One region of the Pseudomonas sp. PME37.24/025 genome, then DNA from elsewhere that is predicted to be linked to it. Evidence: predicted binding sites of a transcription regulator. Region 1 holds the regulator's gene; each other region holds the start of a gene.
What was found. Region 1 encodes sigma-54, which starts transcription at its own class of promoters, with help from an activator protein. Its sites were predicted from a motif close to ANTGGCATNNANNTTGCTNT; they were not measured.

Region 1 (10,012 bases):
AATCGACGGCGCTGGCGGTGTATCGACAGGCAACGGAATGAAAGCGTACTTGAAAGAAAGCAGGATACACCTGCTATCGAACGTAAGAGGACAGTATGAGGCTCGTTAAAACTCTCCCTATTTTGCTCAGTCTGGGCGCAGCACTGGGAAGCGTGAGCGCCTGGGCTCTGCCGAACGATCAAGAGCAGCCTATCCGCATTCAGGCCGACGATGCCCAACTGGACGACAAGAATGGCGTTGCCACCTATAAAGGTGACGTGATCATTACCCAGGGCTCGATGAAGGTTACCGGCAACACCGTGACCATCACCCGCACCCCGGCTGGCGACATCGACGTGGTGACTTCGGTGGGCAACCTCGCCTATTTCGAACAACTGCAAACGGCGGGCGATACCAAGCCGGTTCAGGGCTACGGCGTAACTATCCAGTATCACGCCTCGCAAAACCGCGTCGTGCTGATCGATCGCGCCAAAGTCATCGACAAGGACAACAACGTCACCCAAGGCGAGAAAATCGTCTACGACACGGTCAAAAAGCTTGCGAGCGCCGGTCGCGCCACGGGTAACAAGGTCACTGAGGCACGTCCTCGCATTGACATGGTGATCCAGCCGAAGAAGAAAACCGACGAGCAAAAGGCCCAGTAATGGCAACTCTGAAAGCTCAGCATCTGGCCAAGAGCTACAAGAGCCGCCAGGTCGTGCGCGACGTCAGCCTGTCCATCGACAGCGGTCAGATCGTCGGCCTGCTTGGTCCCAACGGTGCCGGTAAAACCACTTGCTTCTACATGATTGTCGGCCTGGTGCAGGCCGATCAGGGTCGCGTACTGATCGATGATCTGGACGTCAGCCACCAGCCGATGCACGGCCGTGCGAAGGCAGGTATCGGCTATCTTCCGCAAGAAGCGTCGATCTTCCGCAAACTGTCGGTGGCCGACAACATCATGGCCATCCTCGAGACCCGCAAGGAACTCGACAAGGCTGGTCGTCGCCAGGAGCTGGAAAGCCTGCTGCAGGAATTTCACATCCACCACATCCGCGACAACCTCGGCATGAGCCTGTCCGGTGGTGAACGCCGCCGCGTGGAAATCGCCCGGGCACTGGCCACCAATCCGAAATTCATCCTCCTCGACGAACCTTTCGCCGGCGTGGACCCGATTTCGGTGGGCGACATCAAGCAGATCATCCATCACCTCAAAGCCAAAGGCATTGGCGTACTGATTACGGACCACAACGTCCGCGAAACCCTGGATATCTGCGAAACCGCCTACATCGTCAACGATGGCCAACTGATCGCTGAAGGCGACTCTGCCACCATCCTGGCCAATGAACTGGTCAAGGAAGTGTATCTGGGCCATGAGTTCCGCCTGTAAGCACTGAGGTGCCCGGGTCGCCGAGAGCGCGCTCGCTTCAATAAAAAATCAATAAGTTTTTATTGTTACAGCGCTCTAGGCAAACACTTCAGTTTCGGGCATATAATTTGCTTATGTTTGGCGCTTCGGCGCTCTGTAGTGGATGGCGCATGTGCGCCGGCGAATAAGGTGTTAAGCCCCTGCCATGAAACCATCGCTAGTCTTGAGAATGGGCCAGCAGCTGACGATGACACCGCAGCTGCAACAGGCCATCCGCCTGCTCCAATTGTCGACCCTGGACCTGCAACAGGAAATCCAGGAGGCCCTGGAGTCCAATCCGATGCTCGAACGCCAGGAAGAAGGCGACGACTTCGATAACGCCGACCCCTTGGCCGATAGCGCCGAACAGAAACCCAACGCCGACATTCAGGAACCCTCCTACCAGGAAACCGCCCCAACGGTGGATAACCTTGAGGAAGGCGACTGGAACGAGCGCATCCCCAACGAATTGCCCGTCGACACGGCCTGGGAAGACGTCTACCAGACCAGTGCCAGCAGCCTGCCGAGCAACGATGACGACGAGTGGGATTTCACCACCCGCACATCGGTCGGTGAAAGCCTGCAAAGCCATTTGCTCTGGCAACTGAACCTGGCACCGATGTCCGACACCGATCGCCTGATCGCCGTGACCCTGATCGACTGCATCAACAATCAGGGCTACCTGGACGAAACCCTCGAGGAAATCCTCGAAGCCTTCGACCCGGAACTGGACATCGAACTGGACGAAATCGAAGCCGTCCTGCACCGCATCCAGCAATTCGAACCCGCTGGCATCGGCGCCCGCAACCTCGGTGAATGCCTGCTGCTGCAACTGCGTCAGCTGCCCGCCAAGACCCCTTGGCTGGCCGAGGCCAAGCGTCTGGTCACCGATTACATCGACCTGCTCGGCAGTCGCGACTACAGCCAGCTGATGCGCCGCATGAAGCTCAAGGAAGATGAACTGCGTCAGGTCATCGAATTGGTCCAGAGCCTCAACCCGCGCCCGGGCTCACAAATCGAGTCCACCGAAGCCGAATACGTCGTTCCCGACGTGATCGTGCGCAAGGACAACGAGCGCTGGCTGGTGGAACTGAATCAGGAATCGGTGCCACGCCTGCGGGTCAACGCCCAATACGCCGGTTTCGTGCGCCGCGCCGATACCAGCGCTGATAACACGTTCATGCGTAATCAGCTGCAGGAAGCTCGCTGGTTCATCAAAAGCCTGCAAAGCCGCAATGAAACCCTGATGAAAGTCGCCACCCAGATCGTCGAGCATCAACGCGGCTTTCTTGAATACGGTGACGAAGCCATGAAGCCGCTGGTGCTGCACGACATCGCCGAAGCGGTGGGCATGCACGAATCGACGATTTCACGGGTGACCACGCAAAAATTCATGCATACCCCACGGGGCATCTATGAACTGAAATACTTTTTTTCCAGCCACGTCAGTACCTCCGAAGGCGGTGAATGCTCGTCCACGGCGATCCGCGCGATCATCAAAAAACTGGTTGCCGCGGAAAATCAGAAAAAGCCGTTGAGTGACAGCAAGATCGCTGGTTTACTGGAGGCACAAGGCATTCAGGTAGCCCGTCGCACCGTCGCCAAGTACCGCGAATCCCTGGGGATCGCGCCTTCCAGCGAACGGAAGCGGTTGATGTAACCGCCGGGCTCGCCACAGCGTTCCAGTGGCAGGCATTTCTGCCTGCCGCTTTATGCACTGGCAACGAAGGAGAAGCTGTATGCAAGTCAACATCAGTGGACACCAACTGGAAGTGACCGAACCTCTGCGCACCTACATCGGCGAAAAACTCGACCGATTAGAGAGGCATTTCGACAAGATCACCAATGTGCAAGTCACGATGAACGTCGAAAAACTGCTGCAGAAGATCGAAGCCACGCTGCATATTCCCGGCGGAGAAGTGGTCGCCAATGCCGAGCATACGGACATGTATGCCGCCATCGACCTGCTGACCGACAAGCTGGATCGCCAACTTAAAAAGCATAAGGAAAAGACCCAGAGCCTCCTCCAGGGCGCGACCGGTCGTTAACACTCCCAATCCATGATCCGACTAGAAACCATCCTGACCCCCGGCCGTTCCCAAGTGAACGCGCCGGGTGGCAGTAAAAAGAAAGCCCTCGAGCAAATTGCCAACCTCATCCACCGCGAAGTACCGGATCTGGAAATGCAGGACGTCTTCGAGGCCCTGATTGCCCGTGAGAAACTCGGTTCTACCGGTTTCGGCAACGGCATCGCCATTCCCCACTGCCGGCTTAAAGGCTGCACCTCGCCAATCAGTGCGCTGTTGCACCTGGAAGCCCCTATCGATTTCGACGCCATTGACGGCGCCCCGGTTGACCTGCTGTTTGTGCTGCTGGTCCCGGAAGCCGCCACCGATGCACACCTGGAATTGCTCCGCCAGATCGCCAGCATGCTGGATCGCAAGGAAGTGCGTGAAAAACTGCGCAGCGCCCCGAGCAACGAAGCCTTGTATCAGGTTGTCCTGGACGAGCAGAACGGTCACTAATCATGCGCCTGATCATTGTCAGTGGCCGCTCCGGCTCAGGTAAAAGCACCGCCCTCGATGTTCTCGAGGACAACGGCTATTACTGCATCGACAACCTGCCTGCCGGCTTGCTGCCGGAACTGGCCGAACGCGCGCTGATTCACACCGAACTGGCACAACCGCTGGTGGCCGTATCCATCGATGCCCGCAACCTGCCAAGCCACCTGTCACGGTTCCCCGAATTGCTGGAAGAGGTCCGCAGCCGGCATATACAGTGCGATGTGCTGTATCTGGACGCCGACGAAGAGACCTTGCTCAAACGCTTTTCGGAAACCCGCCGTCGTCACCCGCTGAGCAGCGCCAATCGCTCGCTGGCGGAGGCAATACAGGACGAAACCAATCTGCTGGGGCCGATTGCCGATCTGGCTGACCTCAAGGTCAACACCACCAATCTGAACCTGTATCAGCTGCGCGATACCATCAAGTTGCGCCTGCTGAATCAGCCGGAACCGGGCACTGCGTTCCTGGTGGAATCTTTCGGCTTCAAGCGAGGCATGCCGGTGGACGCCGATCTGGTGTTCGACGTGCGCTGCCTGCCCAACCCTTACTGGAAGCCGGAGCTACGGGCACAGTCCGGGCTCGATCAACCGGTGGCCGAGTACCTAGCGGCGCAGCCGGATGTCGAAGAGATGTTCCAGGACATTTCCTCCTACCTGCTCAAGTGGCTGCCCCGCTTTGCCGCCAGCAACCGCGCCTATGTCACCATTGCCATTGGCTGCACCGGCGGGCATCACCGCTCTGTCTACCTGACCGAACGTCTGGGTCAGGTCCTGCAAAAAACCCTGAAGAACGTCCAGGTCCGCCACCGCGACCTCAGCTAAAGGATTCACATCGCGATGCCTGCTCTGGAAATCGAAATCATCAACAAGCTGGGCCTGCATGCCCGCGCGTCTGCCAAGTTCGTCGGGGTTGCCGGTCAATTTCCGGATTGCACGATCAGAGTAGGCCGCACGTCAGAGACCACGGTCGATGGCAAAAGCATCATGGCCATGATGATGCTCGCCGCTGGCAAGGGCACCAAAATCCACCTGAGTACCGAAGGTGAGCAGGAACAGGAAGCGCTGGACGCACTGGTGGCGTTGATCAACAACTTCTTCGACGAAGGCGAATAAGAATAAACAGCGCCTCTATCGAGCGGGCTCTTGTGGCGAGGGAGCTTGCTCCCGCGGGGCTGCGAAGCGGCCCCAAAATTGCCACCCTTGTACACAAACATAACCGCATTCGCTGCTTTCACGACTGCTCCGCAGCCGAGCGGGAGCAAGCTCCCTCGCCACAAAAGCACCTCTTCGCTAAATCTGTGCACCTCAAGCCAACGCTGTATCCATCACCATCATCAGACAAAATCCGATCAGCAACCCAAGGCTGGCCAGTTTGTCGTGACCATGGCGGCGCGATTCGGGGATGACTTCGTGAGTCACCACCAGCAACATCGCACCGGCCGCCAGTGCCAGCCCCAACGGCAACAGCAGTTCGGCCAGGCTCACCAGCCAGGCGCACAACAATGCGAAGACCGGCTCGACCAACCCTGACGCAGCACCGATCAGGGACGCCTTGACCCGCGACATCCCTGCTCCGGCCAACACCAATGCAATCACCAGCCCTTCCGGCACATCCTGCAAGGCGATGCCCATAGCCAGGCTGTCGGCGTCGGGCATGCCACCGCCGGCCGAGACGCCGACCGCCATGCCTTCGGGGATGTTGTGGGCAATGATGGCAAACACAAACAACCAGATCCGCGGTGGAATCACCGGTCGCGCCAACGTTCCCACGAGCATTTCAGGCGTAGCGCCAGACACCTTGCGATCCACCAGAAACAAGCCGAATGCGCCCAGCATGATGCCGAAGCTGATCAGGCCGCTGGCCGCCCAAGGCGTCAGCCCGAGGTTTTCGGCCGCGGCAATGCCCGGCACGATCAGCGAAAACGCCGTCGCCGCGAGCATCACCCCGGCTCCGAAACCGAGCAATATGTCGCTGACTACCTGAGGCATCTGCCGAATCACCAGCACCGGCACCGCGCCCAAAGCCGTGCCCAAGGCACAAATCGCCCCGCCTTGCAGGGCACGCTGCAGTTTCGGTTCGAGGTCCAGCCAGCTCAGCCCTTGAGCAGCCAATAACGTCACGCCCGCCAGCAGTAACAGCGATCCCAGTGCGTAACGAAACATCCGTCCACTTCCGACCGCCAGTGTTTCAGTGCCCATAGTCAGCCCTGGATTGTTTTATAGAGACTTAGGGGGCGTTCTCAACTAGTTCCCCCACCGCGTTGTCGCCTTAAAGCGGGCCAGGCAAGGCGCAGGCCGCTGGGAATGGTTGTTCCCTTTCCAAGGCCTGCAACGCAGCCTGGCCCGTTTTAAGGCACAACCCGAAGGGCCGGGCCTGCTGCTGTGCAGGGCTGCGTTGCTCGAAGCTTATTTGGAATGACCAAACCACGCTTCTCGCGCCTTGCCCTGCACAACAGCAGACCCGGCGCGGAGGGGAAACTAGTTGAGAACGCCCCCTAAACCAGCGCAGCCTGATAACGCGCGGCGACTTCGGGCCAATTGATCACGTTGTAGAACGAATTGATGTATTCCGGACGTCGGTTCTGATAGCGCAGGTAATAAGCGTGCTCCCAAACGTCCAGGCCGAGAATCGGCGTATTGCCGTTCATCAATGGGCTGTCCTGATTGCCACTGCTTTCAACAATCAAGGTCTTTTGCGGCGTCACGCTCAACCAGGCCCAACCGCTGCCAAAACGGGTCAGCGCAGCTTTGGTGAAGGCCTCCTTGAAGTTGTCGAGACCACCCAGCTGTTCGTCGATTGCCTTGGCCAGCGCGCCTTCAGGTTGGCCTCCGCCGTTGGGTGCCATGACTTCCCAGAACAACGAATGGTTGGCATGCCCACCGCCCTGATTGATCACCGCCGCGCGAAGTTTTTCCGGTAATTGCTGGACAGCCGCCACCAGTTTTTCCACGGGCCATTCAGCAAACTCAGTGCCTGAGACTGCAGCGTTGAGGTTGTTGATGTAGGTCTGGTGGTGTTTGGTGTAGTGGATTTCCATGGTCTGCGCATCGATGTGCGGTTCCAGGGCGTCGTAGGCGTACGGCAAGGCAGGCAGGGTAAAAGCCATTTCAATGAACTCCATGTTGTAAGGGCGCAGGCTGATACGAGGGCGAAGCGGTGTCGGTGTGCAGCAAACGGTGGGTGCGTGGATACTCGCCGTGATCGCTGATGAAATTCAGCAGCTCGACATAGGTTTTGCTGCTCTGGCGCAGCGCGGCTTCACGCAAAGCCGGCGCCAGTCGCGGGTTCTGCATAGTCTGCAACAGTCGTTGATGGATCGCACACAGGTACTCGACGCTCTCCTCCGGCTGGTTCAGACGCAAGTGCAGGTCCGCCAGGTTGTGGTGGGAAATCACGCAGGCCGCCACCGCTTGGTCGGCATCCGCCCAGCGCTCGAACAACACTTGGGCCAGCGCCAGTGCCTGCAAGTAAGCCTCGCGGGCATCAACGAGTTCGCCCAGCATGAAATGGCGGTTGGCCCTTTCGATCGTGCGTTTCCAGTGCTCCATGGTGAGCCTCCAAAGCGGTAGCAGTGATTACACGCCGCCTGCGGTGAGCTTCTCTGGGTTGAGCAGTTCTTCCAGTTGGCTGCGCGTCAGGTCGGTGTGTTCCAGGGCGACATCGATCACCGGCCGGCCCTGCTGATAAGCCTTCTTGGCAATTTCAGCGGCTTTTTGATAACCAATGATCGGGTTGAGTGCAGTGACCAGAATCGGATTGCGCGAGAGCGCTTCCTTGAGCCGGGCCTCGTTGACCTTGAAGCTGGCGATAGCCTTGTCGCCCAGCAGACGGCTGGCGTTGGCCAGCAACTCGATACTGCTCAGCAGGTTCTGGGCGATGATCGGCAGCATGACATTCAACTCGAAATTGCCCGACTGGCCGGCGACGGTGATCACCGTGTCGTTGCCAATCACTTGAGCGGCGACCATCGCGGTAGCTTCCGGGATCACCGGGTTGACCTTGCCGGGCATGATCGACGAGCCCGGTTGCAAGGCTTCGAGTTCGATTTCACCGAGCCCCGCCAATGGGCCGGAATTCATCCAGCGCAGGTCATTGGCGATTTTCATCAAGGAAACCGCTGTGGCCTTGAGCTGCCCTGAAACGCTGACCGCCGTGTCCTGCGAGCCGATCAGCGCAAACAGGTCCTTGCCCGGCCTGAACTGCACCTGGGTCAGTTGGCTGAGTTGCTGGCTGAAACGCGCCGCAAACTCTGGATGGGCATTGATCCCGGTGCCCACCGCTGTACCGCCCTGGGCCAGGGATTGCAGGCTTGGCAGCAGATCTTGCAGATGACCGATATTGGCCTTGAGCTGTTGCGCCCAACCATCGAGCACCTGACTCATGCGCACGGGCATGGCGTCCATCAAATGGGTACGCCCGGTTTTGACGAACGGATGAACCTGCTCGGCCTTGTGCTCGATCACCTGCACCAGATGCACCAGCGCCGGCAGCAACTGCTCATGCAAGCTCAATGCGGCACTGACATGGATGGTGGTCGGGACGATGTCATTGCTGCTCTGACCGCAATTGACGTGATCATTGGGATTGACCGGCTCGCCCAACAAGCGGCTGGCCAGGGTGGCGATCACTTCATTGGCGTTCATGTTGGAACTGGTGCCGGAACCGGTCTGGAAGATATCCACCGGGAAGTGCTGCATGAAGTCGCCTTCGAGCAGGCCTTGAGCTGCGTCGACGATCGCCTTGCCCTGGGATTCGCTGATCTGCTTGAGCTCGACGTTGGCTCGGGCGGCCGCAGCCTTGGCCAGGATCAGCGCCCGGATGAACTGCACGGGCATCGGTTTGCCGCTGATCGGGAAATTATCCACCGCGCGCTGGGTTTGCGCGCCGTAAAGGGCGTCTATCGGGACTTGCAGTTCACCCATGCTGTCGCGTTCGATACGTGTGTTACTCATCAGGAGATCCTTGCACCAGTTCTATGAGGGGGATGGAGGGTTGCAACTCGCAGGTCGCCAGTCGCTAGGCGTAGCTTTGCCAGCGCTTGAGGCGGCAGCCGCAGAGTGATTGCCGTTCGAGATCGCGCAACGGCCGCCAGGCTTGGTCGAGACACAGGCTGCGCCAGTGCCAGGGCAGTGCGACATCGGCGGCGGTGTCGAGCAGCAAACGGAAAGAGGTTTCGGCGATAGTCCAGGGAGAGGTGGCCGTGCAACACGCCAGATACCGGCCTTCGGCCAGGTAATGTTCGATCAGACGCGGCTCGTCAGGGTCCATGGCGCAACGGATCTGGCGACTCATCCAGCGCCAGCTTTCGAGGTAAGGCTGCTCGTGCAAGGCAGAACTCATAATCCGGGCTCATTCGGTAATGAGATTTATTATTAGATGATAATGAGAACCAAAACAAGCTCAGTAACACACTGAGCACTTTGTGGGAGCGGGCTTGCCCGCGATGACGATTGAAGATTCAACATCGAAGTCGACTGAAATGACGCTATCGCGGGCAAGCCCGCTCCCACAGGATTTGTGTTGCGGCAAATAAAAAAAGGCGCGCCACCCAATTGGGTGGCGCGCCTTTTTGTGCAGTCGGAGGTTAGCTACCCGCCACCGTCATCCGCTCGATCAACACCGAACCGGTGCGAATGTTGCTGCGCAATTCCAGGTCATTACCCACCGCAATGATCTGCTTGAACATGTCGCGCATGTTACCGGCGATGGTCACTTCTTGAACCGCGAACTGGATTTCCCCGTTCTCGACCCAGAAACCCGCCGCACCACGGGAGTAATCACCAGTGACCATGTTCAGGCCCTGGCCCATCAACTCGGTCACCAGCAGGCCACGACCCATGCGCCGCAGCAAGGCAGCCTGGTCTTCGTCGCCATGGGTGACGAACAGGTTATGTACGCCGCCGGCATTGGCGGTGCTCGGCATCCCGAGCTTACGGCCGGAGTAGGTGCCGAGTATGTAGGACACCAACTCGCCCTTCTCCACGAACGGCTTGGCGTAAGTCGCCAGGCCATCGCCGTCGAAGGCCGAACTGCCCAGGGCGCGCATCAAATGCGGACGCTC
Region 2 (10,012 bases), on a different contig from region 1:
AAGGAAACGTCCCGCGAGAGCCTGCGGTTACTCGGCACCGTCGGTGAGCCGATCAACCCGGAAGCCTGGGAGTGGTATTTCAATACGGTCGGCGAGCAGCGCTGCCCGATTGTCGATACCTGGTGGCAGACCGAAACCGGCGGCATCATGCTCAGCCCGCTGGTCAGCACCCAACGGATCAAACCCGGTTGCGCTACCCAACCGATGTTCGGCGTGCAGCCGGTGTTGCTCGACGAACATGGCAAGGAAATCAAAGGCGCCGGCAGCGGCATACTGGCCATCAAGTCCAGCTGGCCGGCGCAGATCCGTAGCGTCTACGGCGACCCGAAACGGATGATCGAAACCTACTTCAAGCCCTACCCCGGCTATTACTTCACCGGCGACGGCGCACGTCGCGACGAGGACGGCGACTACTGGATCACCGGGCGCATCGACGACGTGATCAACGTCTCCGGGCACCGCATCGGCACGGCCGAAGTCGAAAGCGCGCTGGTGCTGCACGACAGCATCGCCGAGGCCGCCGTGGTCGGTTACCCCCACGACGTCAAAGGCCAGGGCATCTATGCCTTCGTCACACCCATGAATGGCACCGAACCCAACGACGAACTGAAGAAACAATTGCTGGCGCATGTCAGCAAGGAAATCGGCAGCTTCGCCAAACCGGACTTGATCCAGTGGGCTCCGGCCCTGCCGAAAACCCGTTCGGGCAAGATCATGCGACGAATCCTGCGCAAGATCGCCTGCAACGAACTGGACAGTCTGGGTGACACCTCGACCCTCGCCGACCCGAGCGTGGTGCAGGGGCTGATCGATCGACGCCTGAACCAATGAGCCCATGTTGTGCATCGGCGGAGGCCAAGGCGTAGCACTGGCGAGCCAAAGAGCTTAAAAGCTTCGCGAGCAAGCCCGTTCCCACACTGGATTTATGAACGGCAAAAATCCAGTGTGGGAACGGGCTTGCTCGCGAAGGCGGCCTCACCGCCATCACATCCCTCAGATTTGCCCACAAAACTCAAAGCCCATAGCTGTTAAACTCCCGCGCCCCCAATTCCCTCCTGCAAGGCGCTCAGCATGTCTTCCTTGAATCAGGCGCTGCGCGCCGCCCTCGATCATCGTCAGGACCTGCTTGCCGAGCTGCATCAGCAGGGCACCGATTGCTATCGGCTGTTCCACGGCAGCCAGGAAGGTGCCGGCGGCCTGACCATCGACCGCTACGGCCCGCAACTGTTGGTGCAGAGTTTTCATCAGGCGCTGGAGCGTGACGCCCTGCTGCAACTGCACGAGATCGTCAATCAACAGCTGGGCCTCGACACCCTGCTGGTCTACAACGACCGTTCCCGTGGCAACTCGCGCATCGACCGCGAAGACACCGTCTACCGCGCCGACGAAGCCGCCCTGCAAGATTTGATCGGCCACGAATGGGGACTGAACTACCGGGTTCGCGGGCGCCATGCCGGCCAGGACCCATTGCTGTTTCTCGACCTGCGCAACGCTCGCGGCTGGGTCAAGGCGCACAGCAAAAACAAAAGTGTGCTGAACCTGTTTGCTTACACCTGTGGCGTTGGCCTCAGCGCTGCGGCTGGAGGTGCGAGCGAGGTGTGTAACCTGGACTTTGCCGAAGGTAATCTGGCGGTCGGTCGTGAGAACGGTCTGCTCAACCCGCAATTGCCGACGATGGAATTCATCCAGTCCGATTACTTCCCGGCGATTCGTCAACTGGCCGGACTGCCGATCAGCCAGCGTCGCGGCCAGAAACTGCCGAGCTATCAACGTCTGGACCCGCGTCAGTACGATTTGGTGCTGCTTGATCCTCCGGCCTGGGCCAAGAGTGCTTTCGGCACGGTCGACCTGTTGCGTGACTACCAGAGCCTGCTCAAACCGGCGCTGCTGACCACCGCCGACGACGGCGTGCTGATCTGCTGCAACAACTTGGCGAAGGTCAGCATGGACGATTGGCGTGAACAGGTTCTGCGCTGCGCAGAAAAGGCCGGGCGCCCGGTGCGAGAGTGGAGCGTGCTGACGCCGGGCAACGATTTCCCGTCGATGGATCAGCAGCCGCCGCTGAAAACGCTGATCCTGCAGCTCTGAAAATTCGCACCGATAATCAGATAAATCCTATAGAGCCTGGTTGCTTCGGAACCGTAAACGCATGCCATACTCCAAGGCACTCCGATTCCGACAGATGAAGCCGCACATGCCCAAAGGATTGATTCGCGCTATCGGCGCCTTGTTGACTGCCCTGGCTCTTTATAGCCTGTTGGGGTTTCTGATTTTGCCGGGCATCGCGTTGCGAATCGCCAACCAACAATTGGCCAACTACGCCACGACGCCCGCCACGATTTCGCGGATCGAACTCAACCCGTTCAGCCTTGAAGTCACCCTTTGGGGCCTGGTCATCGGCGAGCCGGGCAAGGAGCAAGTGGGCTTCGAACGTCTATACGCCAACCTGCAGATCGACAGCCTCTGGACCAAGGCCTTGCACCTGTCCGATATCGAACTGGACAAACCCAAGACCGAAATCCTCTTCGGCAAGGACGGCAAACTCAACCTGCTCGGCCTGTTCAAAATCCCCGCCAGCGAACCGACCCCGGTCGATCCGGACGCCAAACCATTCCCGCTGCGCGTGGAGCGGATCAAACTGGCCGGCGGCTCCGTACATTTCGAGGATGCACGGCCCAGCGAACCCATCGAATTCCTCTACGACAAACTCGATTTCGAACTGAAAAACCTCAGTACCCTGCCCGAAGACAGTGCCGACATGACGTTGGTGGCCATCGGCCCGGCAGGTGGACAGATCGACTGGACCGGTAACTTCAGCCTGATCCCGATCGCCTCCGAAGGTAAGCTGAAAATCACCGATGGCAAGATGAAATCCTTTTGGCCCTATGTGCGCGATGCTGTGCCACTTGCACTCGAAGATGGCGTGGTCAGCCTCAGCACCGACTACAAACTCAACCTGGCCAAGGAAACCGAACTGCTGCTGAGCAACGTTGCCGTCAGCGTTGCGCCTTTCGCCATCAAGACTCCAGATGGTCGACCGCTGGCGAAGCTCGAGCGGCTGGACATCAGCGAAACCACCGTAGACCTGGCCAAACAGCAAGTGGTGGTCGGCAAAATTCGCAGTCAGAAACTGGAAACCTGGGCCGCCCTCGAAGCCGACGGGCAACTCGATTGGCAAAAACTGTTCGCCAGTCAGCCATCCAAAGCGGCCGCCAAGGCCAGTGCCGAGCCGACCAGCACACCGGCAGCTGCCGATTCGCCGAAGCCTGAACCGACCACGCCGAGCAAGCCTTGGCAGGTGCTGCTCAAAGACGTGCAATTGCGCAATTATCAAGTGCACCTGGCCGACCGCAAGGCACAACCGGCGGTGGCCCTGGAGCTGGGTCCGCTGAACCTGGACCTGCAAAACTTCGACAGCCTCAATGGCTCACCTTTCAACCTCAAGCTCGACACCGGCGTGGGTAAGCAAGGCAAGATCACCGCGGATGGCGTGGTCAATCTGGCCCCGATCAGCGCCAAACTGAACGTGCAGACGAAGGACATCGACCTGCGGATTGCCCAGTCCTACATCAACCCGTTCATTCGTCTTGAACTGCGCAGCGGCATGTTGGGCAGTGATCTGGCGGTCGACCTGAAAAGCACCGAGCCGCTGGCGTTCAATGTCACAGGTCGCGCCCAGGTCGATCAACTGCATACCCTCGACACCCTGAAAACCCGCGACTTCCTCAAGTGGCAACAGTTGGTGCTCGAAGGCCTGAATTATCAACATGGCGACAGCCTGTCGATCGACAAGGTCAACTTGTTCCAGCCTTATGCACGCTTCATGATCAACGATGATCGCACTACCAACGTCGATGACCTGTTGATCCCGCAACCGGCCGACTCCGGCACCACAACCACCACTGCGGCCAAACCGGCAGCCGGAAAAGAAAAACCGCTGGGCATCCACATTGGCGGCATTGCCATCAATGACGGTTCGGCAAACTTCGCCGACTTCAGTCTGACCCCGAATTTCGCCACCGCCATTCAACAGCTCAACGGTAAGATCGGCACCATCGACAGCCGACAGGCAAAACCGGCCAGCGTTGACGTCAAAGGCAAGGTCGACCGCTATGCGCCAGTGACCATCAAGGGGTCGGTCAACCCGTTCGATCCGATGGCCAGCCTGGACATCGCCACCAGTTTCAAACGAGTGGAATTAACGACCTTGACGCCCTACTCCGGCAAGTTCGCCGGTTACCGTATCCGCAAGGGCCGGCTCAATCTCGACCTGCATTACAAGATCACCAACGGCCAGCTCCTGGCCGAAAACAAAGTGGTGGTCGAGCAGTTGCAACTGGGTGAAAAGGTCGACAGCCCAGACGCCGTGAGCCTGCCGCTGAAACTGGCGATTGCCTTGCTCAAGGATGTCGACGGCAAGATTTCCATCGAGCTGCCGGTGAGTGGCGACCTGAACAACCCGCAATTCAGTGTCATGCCGATTATCTGGCAGACCCTGCGTAATCTGATTGTGAAAGCGGCCGCAGCGCCATTCAAAATGATTGGCGGTCTGGTCAGCGGCGGCGGCGGTTCGGAAGATTTGGGCACGGTGGCGTTCGCACCGGGTTCCAGCGACCTGAGCAAAGACGCCGAAACGGCGCTGGTCAAACTGTCCCAAGCGCTCAAGGAGCGTCCAGCCCTGCGCCTGGAAATCGAAGGCACCGCCGCCAAGAGCAGCGATGGCCCGCTGATTGCCGAGCAGCGCCTGGAGCGGGAATACCAGTACAACTACTACAAAATGCTCCAGCGTCGCGGTGACAAAGTGCCGGCCCAGGCCTCGTTGCTGGACGTACCGGACAACGAAAAAGGCCCGCTGCTTGAAGGGATCTACCGCACACGCCTCAAGATCCAGCCGCCCGCCGAATGGAAGGACTTGGGCAAGGAAGAACGCAGTAAAAAAATGCGTGAAGGTGTGATCGCGTTCTGGAGCTCCAGCGAGGTGCTGTTGCGTCAACTGGGGCAAGAGCGGGCCAGCAGCATCAAGGATTATCTGGTGGACAAAGGTCAGTTGGCCGATGACCGTGTGTACTTCATCGACGCCAGCCTCGGTGAGGCAGAAAGCGATGGCCGGGTTATCACGCCTTTGCACCTGGATGCCGAGTGATGGGCGCACGCTGGCTTCTGAGCCTGACCCTGGCGCTGGCTGCCGGCCAGGCAGCGGCGGCCGATACCTTGCGCTGCGGCAGTCAATTGATCAGCGTCGGGGACAGGTCCGGCGAAGTGCTGCAGAAATGCGGAGAGCCCGTTGCTCGTGACGTGTTGGGCTACAAGCGCAGCGCCAATCGGAGGGAAGAGTTTCAGGTCGAGGAGTGGACCTACGGCCCCAACAGCGGGATGTACCAGTACCTGCGCTTTGAAGGAAACCGGTTGGTTCGAATCACCAGCAAGCGTGGGAATTGAAGCCACCACAAACCAATGTGGGAGCGAGCCTTTGTGGCGAGGGGGCTTGCCCCCGTTCGATTGCGAAGCAATCGTAAATCGGTCATCGCATTCCCATTCAAGATCGCGGTGCCTGGTTTCAGGGGCGCTCCGCACCCCCAACGGGGGCAAGCCCCCTCGCCACAAAGGCTCGCTCCCACAGTTGTTTTTGCATTGCTCCCAATAGAACAGGCCCCGACACGAATGCCGGGGCCTGTAATGGCCACGTCCTTGTGGCCTTTCGCATGAACTCTCAAGTCGCGGCAGACGTATGACTCGGCCCGTCTACCGCACCTTCTCCCGGTCCAGGCGAGAAGCCTTGCCTTACTCGGCTTTCAGGCCGTCAGCGGACACCGCTTGGACGCCTTTGATTTTCTTGGCGATGGCCACCGCGGTTGCTTTCTGAGCGTCAGTCACCGCAACGGTGGACGACAGCGACACTACGCCTTTGTTGGTTTCGACTTTGATGTCGGTGCCTGGAATGCCTTTTTCGGTCACCAGGTCTGCTTTGACTTTGGTAGTGATCCAGGTATCGGAAGTAGCTTCTTTGGCTTTGGTCACTTCACCGGCAGCCAGCGTCATGGGAGCCTGGGTGGTTTGGGTGGTCTGTGCAAATGCAGCGCTGGCCATTGTCAGGGTCAGCGCGGTAGCAGTAGCGGCAGCGATCGCGAACTTCTTCATACGAGTAACTCCTGTTCTTCTGGAAAGTCTGCTGCGTGTCGTCTTGTCAGCAGGGTTACCTGAGAGAGTGCGAACGCTGTGCCAACTGTTCGATAAAAAATAAATACATATAAATCAATAACTTAATAACAATGACAATTTTCGAAATCATGCAAAATGCATGAGTACAAAATTATCGACATGCAACTTGCGGGTTTTAGCGCAGGCCTAAAGCCATGAATTGTCGGAGTTTTCCTGATTATCCGACGCCCTCCAAAATGCCCCATAAAAAATGCCCCGCTTCGTGAGAGGCGGGGCACTGGGTATGCCTGGCAAAGTGAATCAGGTGCCGCTGGCGGTGCAGCCTTTTGGACTGTACTCCGGCGCAACCGTGGTGCCACATGTCCAGCCACCGGCGAGGGTACGCGAAAGCGTAATGGTTTTGCTGAGCACAGGCCCTGGAGCATTGAGGATCGTGCAGGCAATAGTGCCCACACCGCTAGAGGAGGTACCCGATGCCGTAATCGTGCAGTTACCTGTAGTCGCCGTACCGCCGATCGATGTGAGGGTAGGATCTGTGCCCTGATTCATAATGTCTTCGAAAGGCACCTTCAATGCCGAAATCTCTGCAAGAGCAGCGGTTACTTTCGCCCGCGATTGATACTTCGAATACTGCGGCAACGCAAACGTCGCCAGAATCCCGATGATCGCCACGACGATCAGCAGTTCGATCAAGGTAAAACCATTTTGATTTTTCATAGACAGGCTCCATGCATGAGTCGATATCTCATGATCTGAACAAGGCACAGCACAGGTCATGCCAAGCCGCGTGCGCCCCTGCCTGCGGGGCGCGAGATCGCGGTAAAGACCTTTCCTACTCCAAGGATCCGCACTATCTGACACTTTTTGTCACCTCACACCGGCTGGTTTGGTTCCACAGCTTGACTAGGCTATAAGTCATTAACTGCCTGCGTCCGGAATCCCAATGAATGACATTGCCCTTAGCGGTCTGGCCAAGCAATTGGTACTGGCCGAGCTGATCACTGACCAAAGTGCGCAACAGGCGTATCAACAAGCCCAACGCAATCGAATTTCTCTGGTCAGCTATCTGGTGCAAAACAAACTGCTGAAAAGCTGGCAGGTCGCCGAGGTGGCCTCGGAGCATTTCGGCATGGCCCTGTTGGACCTCAACTGCCTGGACAAGGACACCCAACCCCGAGGACTGGTCAGCGAGAAGCTGATCCGTCAGCACCATGCCCTGCCCCTCTGGCGGCGTGGTAACAAGCTGTTCGTGGGGATTTCCGACCCGACCAATCATCAAGCCATCAACGACATCCAGTTCAGCACCGGGCTGAGCACCGAAGCCATCCTGGTGGAGGAAGACAAGCTCAGCGATGCCATCGAAAAATTCTTCGACAACCACTCCACCGGCCTCGAAGACATGGCCGATGTCGACCTCGACGGGCTGGACATCGAGTCGGTCGATGAGCAGAAACAGGACCCCATTGCAGGGCAAGATACCGATGACGCGCCCGTGGTTCGCTTCGTCCACAAGATGCTACTCGATGCGATCAAGAGCGGCTCTTCCGACCTGCATTTCGAGCCCTATGAAAAAATCTACCGCGTGCGGATGCGCACCGACGGCATGCTGCGGGAGGTCGCCAGGCCGCCGACGCAACTGGCCAACCGCATTGCTTCGAGACTGAAGGTCATGGCCAGTCTCGACATCTCCGAGCGGCGCAAACCCCAGGACGGGCGAATCAAGATGCATCTGTCCAAAAGCAAATCCATCGACTTCCGGGTCAATACCCTGCCGACCCTGTGGGGCGAGAAGGTGGTAATCCGGATCCTCGACCCTTCCAGTGCACAAATGGGCATCGACGCCCTCGGCTACGAACCCGAGCAAAAAGACCTGTACATGGCCGCCCTCAAGCAGCCACAGGGGATGATTCTGGTAACCGGCCCCACCGGCTCGGGCAAGACCGTGTCGCTCTATACCGGGTTGAATATCCTCAACACCGTCGACATCAACATCTCCACTGCCGAAGACCCGGTAGAAATCAACATGGAAGGCATCAACCAGGTCAACGTCAATCCCAGGCAGGGACTGGATTTCGCCCAGGCGCTGCGCTCGTTTCTGCGCCAGGACCCGGACGTGATCATGGTCGGTGAAATCCGCGATCTCGAAACCGCCGAAATCGCCATCAAGGCTGCCCAGACCGGACACATGGTGCTTTCCACCCTGCACACCAACAGCGCCGCGCAAACCCTGACCCGCTTGCACAACATGGGGATTCAGGGATTCAACATCGCGACCTCGGTCAGCCTGATCATCGCCCAGCGCCTGGCGCGCAAACTGTGCAGTCATTGCAAAAAGCCCATCGACATTCCCCGCGAGGCGTTGCTCAAAGAAGGCTTTCCCGAGGAACGCATCGGCTCGTTCACGATCTATGAACCGGTCGGTTGCGATCAATGCAACAGCGGTTACAAAGGGCGAGTAGGGATTTATGAAGTGGTAAAGAACACCCCGGACCTGCAACGGCTGATCATGGCCGAAGGCAATTCACTGGAAATCGACATCCAGATGCGTAAGGACGGCTTCAACGACCTGCGTACTTCGGGCCTGCTCAAGGCCATGCAAGGCATCACCAGCCTTGAAGAAATCAACCGGGTCACCAAGGACTGAACATGGCGGTCAAAGCAGCGAAAATCAGCGTATATGCCTGGGAAGGCACAGACAAAAAAGGCACAAAAATGACCGGCGAATTGACCGGCCAAAATCCCGCGCTGATCAAGGCGCAGTTACGCAAGCAAGGCATCAACCCGGGCAAGGTGCGAAAAAAAACCGCATCCATTTTCAGTGCCGGCAAACGCATCAAGCCCTTGGACATTGCCCTGTTTACCCGGCAGATGGCGACCATGATGAAAGCCGGCGTACCGTTGCTGCAATCGTTCGACATTATCGGCGAGGGCTTCGATAACCCGAACATGCGCAAGCTGGTGGACGAGGTGAAACAGGAAGTCGCGGCCGGTAACAGCTTCGCCGCTGCCCTGCGCAAAAAACCCCAGTATTTCGATGAGCTGTACTGCAACCTTGTTGATGCCGGCGAACAGGCCGGCGCTCTGGATACCCTGCTGGAACGGGTGGCGACCTACAAGGAAAAGAGTGAAAGCCTCAAGGCCAAGATCAAGAAAGCCATGACCTATCCGCTGGCCGTGGTGTTCGTCGCGATCATCGTGACCGGGATTCTGCTGGTCAAGGTGGTGCCGCAATTCGAGTCGGTATTCTCCGGGTTTGGCGCCGAGCTGCCGGCATTCACCGTGATGGTCATCGGCTTGTCGGAGTTCATGCAGGCCTGGTGGTGGATGCTGCTCGGCGTGCTGGCTGGAGCATTCTTCGGCGTACGTCACGCGTTGAAAAAGTCCCCGGGTCTGCGGGACCGGATGGACACCTGGCTGCTGAAACTGCCGTTGGTTGGCGCGCTCATGTACAAGTCCGCCGTGGCCCGTTACGCCCGCACCTTGTCGACGACGTTTGCCGCCGGGGTGCCATTGGTCGAAGCCCTGGATTCAGTGGCGGGCGCGACCGGCAACATCGTGTTCAAGCGAGCGGTGTTACGTATCAAGCAGGACGTTTCCACCGGCATGCAGCTGAATTTTTCCATGCGCACCTCCGGTATCTTTCCGAACATGGCGATTCAGATGACGGCCATTGGCGAAGAGTCCGGCGCTCTGGACGACATGCTCGACAAGGTCGCGAGTTTCTACGAGGCTGAGGTGGACAACATGGTCGATAACCTGACCAGTCTGATGGAGCCGTTCATTATGGTGGTACTGGGGGTTGTCGTCGGCGGCCTGGTCGTTGCGATGTACCTGCCCATCTTCCAACTCGGCT
Region 3 (10,012 bases), on a different contig from region 1:
GTTGATCCATGCCGCTGGACAGGTTGCCAATACCGGCAGCGACGGCAGCGTTCATTTGTTGAATGGCAATCGGATTATTATTGGTTGGCGTCGACAGCGCTGTTTTCAGCTGGCTGACGGTGTCCAGAATGTTTTGGGTCTGGTGCGTATTGACCGCCACCGAGAACTGATCGCCTGCACCCGGCGTGCCGGCCATGGTGAACGAGACACCTGACGCTGTCGCGGTCGTACCGGCCATGGTACCGGTGGACACCGGTTTACTGTTGGCGGTCAATGGCGCGGCATAGAGTTCGAAGTTCGTGGCACTGGTGAACTTGAGAATCGCCCCGCCGCCCGGGAAGCTTGCGTGGTAGTCGGTGCTGTTGGTCACAGAGGCGCCTGTCACCAGTGCGGCCGACGGGTTGCCCGGGCTGCGCGAAGTGTTAAAGCTGTCCGGCGTGGCTGCCAGCGTGAAGCTGTGCCCGGTGATCACAGTCCCCGGGACATCCCCCGCTTGCAGGTTGATGTTCAACTTCAGATCAATGCCACGAAAACTGACCGTCTGTGTGGCCGCACCACTGGTGGAACTGAACACGCCGTTCTGACTGGCCTCGGCGGTGACATCATTGCCTAACGAGTCAGTAATTTGTAGCTGCGTGCCGCTGACGAAATTCACGGTATAAGGCTCGCCGCTGCGGAACTTGGCGTTGTAGGTGACATCGGATTCGACCTGACCGTTGGACAACACCACACGACCGTCATCGACCGCAGGCGCGGTGAGTGTGGTCTGAGTCCGGGTGGTGTTGATCGCTTGCTGGAACACATCCCAACCGGTGCTGTTGGTGGCCATTGACTGGGTATCGCCAATCGGCAGATCCAGCGTGACCTGATCACCGTTGTAGGTGTAGCTGCCATCGGTGTTGCGGGTGAACGGCACCACATCGCCCTTGGAACCGGCGAAGATGTATTTGCCGTTTTCATCCTTGGTGTTCATCAGGCTAAGCAGTTGCTCTTCAATCTGCCCCAGTTCGGAAGCGTTGGCCTGACGGTCGCCATCGGTATAACCAGCGTTACCGGCGCCCAGCGCCAGCTCTTTGGCGCGTTGCAGTACGTTGCCGATGCTGGTCATCACCGCTTCGGTCTGGCCAAGGGTGCCTTTGATGGTGGTCATGTTGGCCGAGTACTGATCAAGCATCGAAGCCTGTTGACCCAATTGCAGCAGACGCGAAGCGCCGACCGGATCATCCGCCGCGGTATTCACACGAACCAGGCTGCTGGCCTCTTCGCTGCTCTTGACCACGTTGGAAAAGTTCTTCTGATAGTTGGCAGCAGAGGATTCGTAAAACTGGGCGGTAGAAATGCGCATGGGCTACGACTCCTTAAAGACTGTTGATCAGTGTGCTGAAGATTTCCTGCGCAGCCTTGATGATCTGCGAAGACGCGGTGTAGTACTGCTGATACTTGACCAGGTTGCCGGTTTCCTCATCGAGGTCGACACCCGACAGCGAATCGCGAGCCCCTTTGGCGTTAGCCAGAATCGCTTCGGTGGCAGCGCTGTCGAGCTTGCCCTGAGCGGCCTTGGCGCCAACACCCTCGACCAGTTTGCCGTAGGCGTCGTTCAGGGAAATACCGTTGCTGGCCGAACCCGTGTCCACAGTCTGCTTGGTCTGAAGGCCGGCCAATACGGTGCCGTTACGGTTGTCCAGAGAACCTGGCTGGCTCAGCGTCACGTTGATCGCCGTCGAGGTTGCCGGCGAGCCTGCGATGGTCATGTCGAACGTTGCATTCCGCTGCACGACTGGCGGTCCCGGATCATTGATCGCGGCGCCGCTGGCGTCGACCAGCGGAATGCTCAGGCTCAGCGTATTGCTCTGGCCGGGCACGATAGTGCCGCTGCTGAGCGGGTTACCTTGGGCGTCGAGCATCTGGTAAGTCTGAGTCGTGCCACCGGCCGCACCGAACACGATTTTGACCGGCGTCGAAGTCTTCAGGCCATTCTGGATCGTGGTGGTGGTCGCCGTGTCGTAGACATCGAACTTCGTGGTCAGGGTCGGTTGGCCGCTGGCCGGAATCGTCAGCGTGCCGCTGCCGCCCGCAGCAATGGCCGCGCCCAACGGTGCCGCGATGGCCAGACGCTTGGAGTCGGTCATCTCGGTCTTGATGTTGGTCGCCGCGTTGCGGGTCGGGGTGATCTTGAATGTGTCGCCAGCGGCTGCGGTGCCACCGGAAAGTGTCATGGAGAAACCGTCGATCACCGGTGGCGGCGTGGTCAGCGTGCTGAACGCGCCCATGGCGGTGCCTTCAGGCAGGCGCTGCACGGTGTAGTTCGTGGCGCTGGTGAAGGTGACCTTGTAATCGTTGATGGTCAGCTTGCCGCTGTCCTCGATGCTCACGTCGAAGTTGCCTGAGCCGGCGCTGTTGCCGACCGTGGCAACGCTGCGCTGAGCCATTTGCGCGGCACTGTTGATGCTGTTGAACAGGTTCGAACCGAAGTCACCGTTCTTGTCGATGCCCTGGGCCTGGACGGTGTTCATCTGATCGGCAACGACCAGCGCCACGCGACCCAGCTCGTTCATGGCCGGGTCCAGCACGGTGCTGCGATAACGCAGCAAGCCGCCCATCTCGCCACCGGTCACCACCGAAGTGATGTCGATGGTGCTCGAACCGCGATTGAGCTGAATGGCCGAACGCGACGGGTCGTCTTTGCTCGGCACCACTTCCAGCTTGCTGGCGGTGCTGCCCATGACCAGCGGCTGACCGCTGCCCAGGTAAATATCGAGGTTACCGTCACGCTCGATCACTTGCGCGCCGGTGAAGGTGGACAACTGGCGCACGGTCTCGTTGCGCGCATCGAGCAAGTCGTTGGGCTGGCCGCCAGCGTTGGAAATTTCGGAGATTTTCTGGTTCAACTGGGCCACGGTGGCGGCCAGTTTATTGACCTGATCGGCCATGTCCGCCAGGTTGCCGTTGACGTTGGCGTTCTGCTGCGTCAACTGGCTGGAGATCGAGTTGAACCGGTTGCTCAGGGCTTGCGCATCGCTGAGCAGCAGCTGGCGGGAAGCATCGTCGCCCGGTTTGGCGTTGACGTTCTGTACCGAGGCGAAGAACTTGGTCAGGGCGCCATTGAGCCCGGTGCCGCTGTCCGACAGCAACTTATCGAGCGGGCTGATCTGCCCGGCGTAGGCCGCCGAGTCACTATTGAGCGACGTGGTGGTTTGCAGCTGCGCATCGAGGTAGCTGTTGTACACCCGACGCACATCGGCCAGGGTCGTACCGGTGCCGATGTAGACATTGCCGAACTGATTCGAGGCCTTGGTGCCCTGCACGGTTTGCTGGCGTGAGTACCCGGAGGTGTCGGCGTTGGCAATGTTATTGCCGGTAGTCATCAGCGCGGTTTGGCTAGAGGATAAACCCGACATCCCGATATTGAGCAAACTCATGGTTCAAACCTTATACCTTGTGCCTATAAAGGCGTGGTGGAAGCGCCCGCCGCAGCGTAGTTTTGGTAACTCGTCATCTGCTTGGCTATCTGCGAAATCTTGCTTGCGTAATCCGGGTCGGTTGCATACCCGGCTTTTTGCAACTCGCGTACAAACTGTTCTGGGTTATCGGCCGACTTCAGCACATCTTGATAGCGATTATTGCTTTGCAGCAGCGTCACAAGGTCATGGAAGCTGTCCTTGTAAGAGCCGTAGGAACGGAACTCGGCCGTCTCCTTGACCTTCTCGCCATTTCTGAATTCGCTGGTGATCGCCCGCGCCGAATCACCCTTCCAGTTACTGCTGGCCTTGATACCGAACAGGTTGTGACTGCTGCTGCCATCCTGAGCACGCATGACCGATTTGCCCCAACCGGTTTCCAGGGCCGCCTGAGCCACCAGGTAACGCGGATCGACGCCGATGCGGTCGGCGGCTTCCTTGGCCAGCGGCAGCATGGTGTTGACGAATTCGTCGGCGGAACTGAAGGCTTTCTTCGCCGGTGCCAGGGGGATTTGCGCCATGGCACGACCATAAATCTGCAGGCGCCCGCTGGAGGACGTATCCGTTTGCGAAGCCAGCCAATCGCCGTTGTACAGGGGCCCGGAACCGGCCTTGGTGCTCTGCGGCAACTGGATGTTGTTCTGCACCGTTGTGGCGGTTGTTGCAGCGGTCGATGCCGACGGCACCAATCCTGCGAGCAAGCGGTCGGCCAGTTTCGGCGGCAGTGCCAGACGCCGCTGATTGATCAGCGCCATGTCATTGCGATGAGCACCCTCGCCCGCACTTGTCGACGCCTTCACCGAGCGCGAAGCCCACAACGGGCGTTCACCATTGAGGCGCGACAGCGGCCCGTTGGTGGCGACCGTACCGGCGGCAATCGGTGTTTCCACGGCGGCTTTCGCGGCAGCTTGCTTGGCGGCAGACGCCGCTGCGGCCTCCCCCGGCGCCATCGGTTTGTTCTTCGACATCTGGCGCATCAGCACGTCCGCCAGGCCAATACCGCCGCCTTCACGGGACATGGAAACAGCCAACTGCTGGTCGTACATTTCCTGGTACTGCTTGGCCGCCGGCGTATTGAGCGGATTGTCCTGGCCCAGCGCTTCGGTGGCCGAGCGCATGGACTTGAGCATTTCACCAAGGAACAGCGACTCGAATTCCTGCGCCACTTTGCGCATGTTCGCATCGCTGTTCTTGTCGCCGACCTTGAGCTGGTTAAGACGGTTCAGGTCCGAGTAGGAACCCGAGTCGCTGCTGCTGACCAGACCACTTTTGCGCATATCCATGGTCGCCGTCCTCAGATCACGATCAGGTCGGCTTGCAACGCGCCGGCCTGCTTCAGCGCTTCGAGAATCGCCATCAAGTCACCCGGTGCCGCGCCGACCTGGTTCACCGCACGGACGATTTCGTCGAGGGTGGTGCCCGGGCCGAACTTGAACATCGGCTTGGCCTCTTGCTGAGCATTGACCCGCGAGCGCGGCACCACCGCTGTCTGCCCGTTGGACAGAGGGCCGGGCTGGCTGACGATCGGGTCTTCGGTGATGGTCACGGTCAGGCTGCCGTGGGTTACGGCGGCCGGGGAAACCTTGACGTTCTGGCCGATCACGATGGTGCCGGTGCGCGAATTGATGATGACTTTCGCCACCGCCTGACCCGGGTCGACTTCGAGGTTTTCGAGGATCGACAAATAATCGACCCGCTGGCTCGGATCGAGTGGCGCAGTCACGCGAATCGAACCACCGTCGATGGCCTGGGCAACACCAGGGCCAAGCATGTTGTTGATCTTGTCGACGATACGCTTGGCGGTGGTGAAGTCCGAACGGTTGAGGTTCAGGGTCAGACTGTTGCCCTGATTGAAACCGCTTGGCACTGCACGCTCGACCGATGCACCGCCAGGAATGCGACCGGCCGACGGAACGTTGACGGTAATCTTCGAACCGTCACGACCTTCGGCATCGAAACCGCCAACCACCAGGTTGCCCTGAGCGATGGCGTAGACGTTGCCATCGATACCTTTGAGCGGCGTCAACAGCAAGGTGCCGCCGCGCAGGCTCTTGGAGTTACCGATGGAGGCAACGGTGATATCCACCTGCTGACCCGGCTTGGCGAACGCTGGCAAGTCGGCACTGATCGATACCGCCGCGACGTTCTTCAACTGCACGTTACCCGAACCCGCCGGCACCTTGATGCCGAACTGCGAAAGCATGTTGTTGAAAGTCTGCAGGGTGAACGGGGTCTGGGTCGTCTGGTCGCCGGTGCCGTTAAGCCCGACCACCAGGCCGTAGCCGATCAATTGGTTGGAACGCACGCCGGAAATACTGGCGATGTCCTTCAGCCGCTCGGCTTGAGCATCGAAGGCCACGGACAGCAACAGAGCGCCCGCTATGAGGCTTTTGAAATTCAACATAGCCACCTAGAAAGGGAATAGCGGGCTGAGGAAGAAACGGTCGAACCAGCCTGGCTGACTCGCATCGGCAAACGCGCCGGTGCCCGAATAGGTAATGCGTGCATCGGCGACGCGGGTCGACGACACGGTGTTGTCGGTGGCGATGTCATCGGCGCGAACGAGGCCGGCAATTCGCACCAGCTCGTCACCGGTGTTGAGGGTCAGCCACTTCTCGCCACGCACGGCAATGATGCCGTTGGGCAACACGTCGGCGACGGTCACGGTGATCGAGCCGGTCAGGCTGTTGCTCTGGCCGGACTTGCTGTCGCCCTTCGTTGAGCGGTCGGCGCTGTAGCCGGCGTTCAGACTCAGGTCGTTGCCACCGATCGGGTTATTGGTGGTCAGGCTGGAGCCGAACAACGAGGTCAGGCCGATCTTGTTATCGCTGTTCTTGTCCATCTGCGAGTTGGCGTTCTTGCTCGCCTGGGTGCGCTCGTTCAGGGTAATGGTGATGATGTCACCGACCCGGAACGCCTTGCGGTCGCTGTACAGGTTCTGTTCGAAACCGGCCTGGTAGATCGAGCCGTTATTGGCGGCAGCCGGCAGCGGCGTGCGCGGCAACACCGGGGCGTAGTAAGGGTCATTGGGCTTGGGCGGCGGAGCGACGCAGCCCGCGAGCACGACGACCCCACTCAGTGCCAGAACAGATACAAAGCGATTCATGACCCTACCTCACGGTGTTGCAGACGACCTCATGGCCGCCTCATAGACTTGATTACAGATTCTGCGTTACGAACGAGAGCATCTGGTCGGCGGTGGAGATCACCTTGGAGTTCATCTCGTAGGCGCGCTGAGTGGTGATCATGTTGACCATCTCTTCAACGGTGCTGACGTTGGACGTTTCCAGGGTGTTCTGCAGGGTGGTGCCAAAACCGGCGAGGCCCGGGGTGCCGACTTGCGGCGCGCCACTGGCAGCGGTTTCCAGGAACAGGTTGTTACCCACCGCTTGCAGACCGGCCGGGTTGATGAAGTCGGCGGTTTGCAGGTTGCCGATCACTTGGGAGGCCGGGTTGCCGGCAACGGTGATGGACACGGTGCCGTCACGACCGACCGTGAAGGTCTGGGCATCGTTTGGAATGACAATCGCCGGCTCCAGGGCGAAGCCGCTGGCGTTGACGATCTGGCCATTGGAATCCAGGTGGAACGTACCGTCACGGGTGTAGGACGTGGTGCCGTCCGGCTGCAGAATCTGGAAGAAACCGCGACCGTCGATGGCCATGTCCAATGGCTGCTCGGTGGTTTGCAGGCTACCGGCCGTGAAGTTTTTCTGGGTGCCGACGATGCGCACACCGGTACCCACTTGCAGACCCGACGGCAATTCGCTGTCCTGGGTCGACTGGGCGCCTGGCTGACGCTTGATCTGATACAGCAAGTCCTGGAACTCGGCGCGGTCACGTTTGAAACCCGTGGTCGATACGTTCGCCAGGTTGTTGGAAATGGTGGTGAGGTTGGTGTCCTGGGCGGACAGACCTGTTTTGGCAACCCATAGAGCCGGAAGCATTCGATTCTCCTCGTGCGCCTGTTTTACGGCGCGACGTTCTGATAATTAGCTGATCTGCAAGACCCGAGCCATGGCCTGGTCATCGTCTTTGGCGGTGTTCATCATCTTGATGTGCAGCTCGAACTGCTTGGCCAGCGCCAGCACCGAGGTCATTTCTTCCACGGCATTGACGTTGCTCGACTCAAGGAACCCGGACACCAGTTTGACGTTGGCATCGGCCTGCGCCGGCTTGCCGTCCTTGGTGTGGATCGAACCGTCCAGGCCTTTGGTCATGTTCTTGAAGTCCGGGTTGACCAGTTTGATGCGGTCGACTTCCGCCATCACCCGCGGGCCTTCGCCCATTGCACGGATGCTGATGGTGCCGTCTTCGCCGACTTCGATTTGCTGCTCGGGCGGCACGGCAATCGGCCCGCCATTGCCTACCACCGGCATACCGTTGCCGGCACGTAGCACGCCCAGCGCATCAACGTTGAGGCTGCCGGTGCGCACGTAGCTTTCGCCGCCGTCCGGGTTCTGCACGGCGATCCAGCCATTGCCTTGCACCGCGACATCGAGGTCGCGACCGGTTTCCACCAATGCGCCAGGGGAGAAATCGGTAGCCGGACGTTCGGACAGGGCAAACGCACGCGCCGGAAAGCTGTCACCAAACACCGGCATCGAACGGGCCTGTTCCAGGTCCTTCTGAAAACCGTTGGTAGAGATGTTCGCCAGGTTGTTGGCATGAGCCTTCTGCGCCAGTGCATTCTGGCTGGCGCCGGTCATTGCCACATAAAGGTACTTGTCCACACTCTTTCCTCTGCATGCCGGACGTTTGCCGCCCACCGCTGTACTGCTGAGCCATAAGCAATTTGCAGACCAACTTTTTTCTGGCGGCACAGGGCCCGGCAAACAAAGGACTTGAGGGATTCAGAGAGAATTGGGGGAATGTGTCGAAGACGAAAAACCGGCGGTGTTATGCCGGTTGGCGGCAAGGCTTGACCAAGGTGTTGGCGGCGCTGACGCCTTCGCGGGCAAGCCCGCTCCCACAGGTTACTTTGTTGTTCACAAAATTGTGTGCACCGAAGATCCCTGTGGGAGCGGGCTTGCCCGCGAAGAGGCCAGCACAAACATCGCACATGCCTGTCATGACTCGGTCTTGCCGACTTCATACTCACGCAACTTATTGGCAATGGTGGTATGCGAAACCCCCAGCCGCTTGCCCAATTGCCGACTGCTCGGATGCTCGGAATACAAGCGTTCCAGCACCGCTTTCTCAAAGCGCCCGACAATCTCGTCCAAGCCGCCCTCAAGGGAAAAATCGCCAAGCGGCTGACGCACGCCGTAGTCCGGTAGACGAATGTGCTCGGCTTTGACGGTCCCGCCGTCGCACAAGGAAACTGCCTGGAACAGTACGTTTTCCAACTGCCGCACATTACCCGGCCAGTGATAGTGACTGAGCCGCTCCATCGCCGCCGGCGCCAGTTTCGGCAGCGGACAACCGATCTGCCGACTGGCCTGATCGAGGAAGTGCTCCACCAGCGGCGCCAATCCGTCGAGGCATTCGCGCAGCGGCGGGATGTGCAACGAAAGCACGTTCAAGCGATGGTACAAATCCTGGCGAAACTCACCGCGTGCGCACAGCTCGGACAAGTCCACTTGCGTTGCGCAGATCACCCGCACATCCAGATAGACCTCTTCATCACTGCCTACACGACGGAAGCAGCCGTCCTGCAGAAAGCGCAGCAATTTCACCTGCAAGCGCGGGCTCATTTCGCCGACGCCATCGAGAAACAACGTACCGCCCGCCGTCAGCTCCAACAGCCCGAGCTTGCCTTCGGCCCTTGCCCCTTCGAAGGCGCCGGGGCCGTAGCCGAACAGTTCGGTCTCGGCCATGGACTCCGGCAGACCGGCGCAGTTGAGCGCCATCAGCGGTGATTGCCCACGCGGGCTCGCCAGGTGACAGGCCCGCGCCAACAATTCTTTGCCGGTGCCGGTTTCGCCTTCTATCAATAGCGGTGCATCCAGCGGCGCCATGCGTCGCGCTTCGCGAACCACCGCCGCCATCACTTTCGAGCTCTGGAAAATGCTGTCGAAGCCACGCAACTCCTGCTTACGCACGTTATAAATGCGCTCGCCCACCCGGTCCGCCCGGTGCAACGTCAACACCGCACCGGCCATGGCCTCGCTTTCGTCATGCTCCGACTGCAGCGGCGCGATGTCGGCGAGAAATACGTCGCCCTTGACCTTCACCCGCAAGCCGTTGATCCGCGACTTGTTGGCGCGCACCAGTTCCGGCAAATCGAAATCCTCGGCGTACCGCGACAGCGGAATCCCCGGCACCTCGTCCACCCGCACCCCGAGCAACTGCGCCGCCGCACGGTTGGCCGCGACGATGGAGCCACCCATGTCGATCGACAGCACTGGAAATTCCAAGGCACCGAGCAAGGCATTGAGCTCCATATGCCGACGCTCACTGGGCATCAGCCCTACGCGCTTGACGCCGAATACCCCGGCAATCGCCTCAAACTTCGGACGCAACGCCTGGAACTGAATGTTGATCAGGTTCGGGCAGTGCAGATAGATCGCATTGCCGTGCTCACCGCCCACTTCGCCGCGAGCGACGTTGATCCC

Region 2: a site for sigma-54 is predicted at 6,923-6,942, ahead of ACZ3HH_RS18610 (pilin). Genes of this name have one in related genera too.
Region 3: a site for sigma-54 is predicted at 8,243-8,262, ahead of ACZ3HH_RS18390 (flagellar basal body rod protein FlgF). Genes of this name have one in related genera too.

Annotation. Positions count from the first base shown of each region.
Region 1 is NZ_JBVHNK010000012.1:123,332-133,343, forward strand. Features, by position in the region: gene lptC (LPS export ABC transporter periplasmic protein LptC) at 1-109, shown strand, start outside; gene lptA (lipopolysaccharide transport periplasmic protein LptA) at 96-644, shown strand; gene lptB (LPS export ABC transporter ATP-binding protein) at 644-1,369, shown strand; gene ACZ3HH_RS21965 (RNA polymerase factor sigma-54) at 1,554-3,047, shown strand; gene hpf (ribosome hibernation-promoting factor, HPF/YfiA family) at 3,127-3,435, shown strand; gene ptsN (PTS IIA-like nitrogen regulatory protein PtsN) at 3,448-3,912, shown strand; gene rapZ (RNase adapter RapZ) at 3,915-4,772, shown strand; gene ACZ3HH_RS21985 (HPr family phosphocarrier protein) at 4,788-5,063, shown strand; gene ACZ3HH_RS21990 (ZIP family metal transporter) at 5,256-6,149, opposite strand; gene ACZ3HH_RS21995 (superoxide dismutase) at 6,446-7,057, opposite strand; gene ACZ3HH_RS22000 (hypothetical protein) at 7,059-7,499, opposite strand; gene ACZ3HH_RS22005 (class II fumarate hydratase) at 7,527-8,903, opposite strand; partial or broken gene ACZ3HH_RS22010 (FagA protein) at 8,896-9,291, opposite strand; gene pmbA (metalloprotease PmbA) at 9,536-10,012, opposite strand, start outside.
Region 2 is NZ_JBVHNK010000010.1:33,596-43,607, forward strand. Features, by position in the region: gene acs (acetate--CoA ligase) at 1-831, shown strand, start outside; gene ACZ3HH_RS18590 (class I SAM-dependent rRNA methyltransferase) at 1,072-2,088, shown strand; gene ACZ3HH_RS18595 (DUF748 domain-containing protein) at 2,150-5,143, shown strand; gene ACZ3HH_RS18600 (DUF2845 domain-containing protein) at 5,143-5,439, shown strand; gene ACZ3HH_RS18605 (BON domain-containing protein) at 5,782-6,138, opposite strand; gene ACZ3HH_RS18610 (pilin) at 6,460-6,876, opposite strand; gene pilB (type IV-A pilus assembly ATPase PilB) at 7,103-8,803, shown strand; gene ACZ3HH_RS18620 (type II secretion system F family protein) at 8,806-10,012, shown strand, end outside.
Region 3 is NZ_JBVHNK010000009.1:303,999-314,010, reverse strand. Features, by position in the region: gene ACZ3HH_RS18420 (flagellar hook-associated protein 3) at 1-1,345, opposite strand, end outside; gene flgK (flagellar hook-associated protein FlgK) at 1,359-3,419, opposite strand; gene flgJ (flagellar assembly peptidoglycan hydrolase FlgJ) at 3,443-4,741, opposite strand; gene ACZ3HH_RS18405 (flagellar basal body P-ring protein FlgI) at 4,753-5,862, opposite strand; gene flgH (flagellar basal body L-ring protein FlgH) at 5,869-6,564, opposite strand; gene flgG (flagellar basal-body rod protein FlgG) at 6,617-7,402, opposite strand; gene ACZ3HH_RS18390 (flagellar basal body rod protein FlgF) at 7,448-8,188, opposite strand; gene ACZ3HH_RS18385 (sigma-54-dependent transcriptional regulator) at 8,525-10,012, opposite strand, start outside.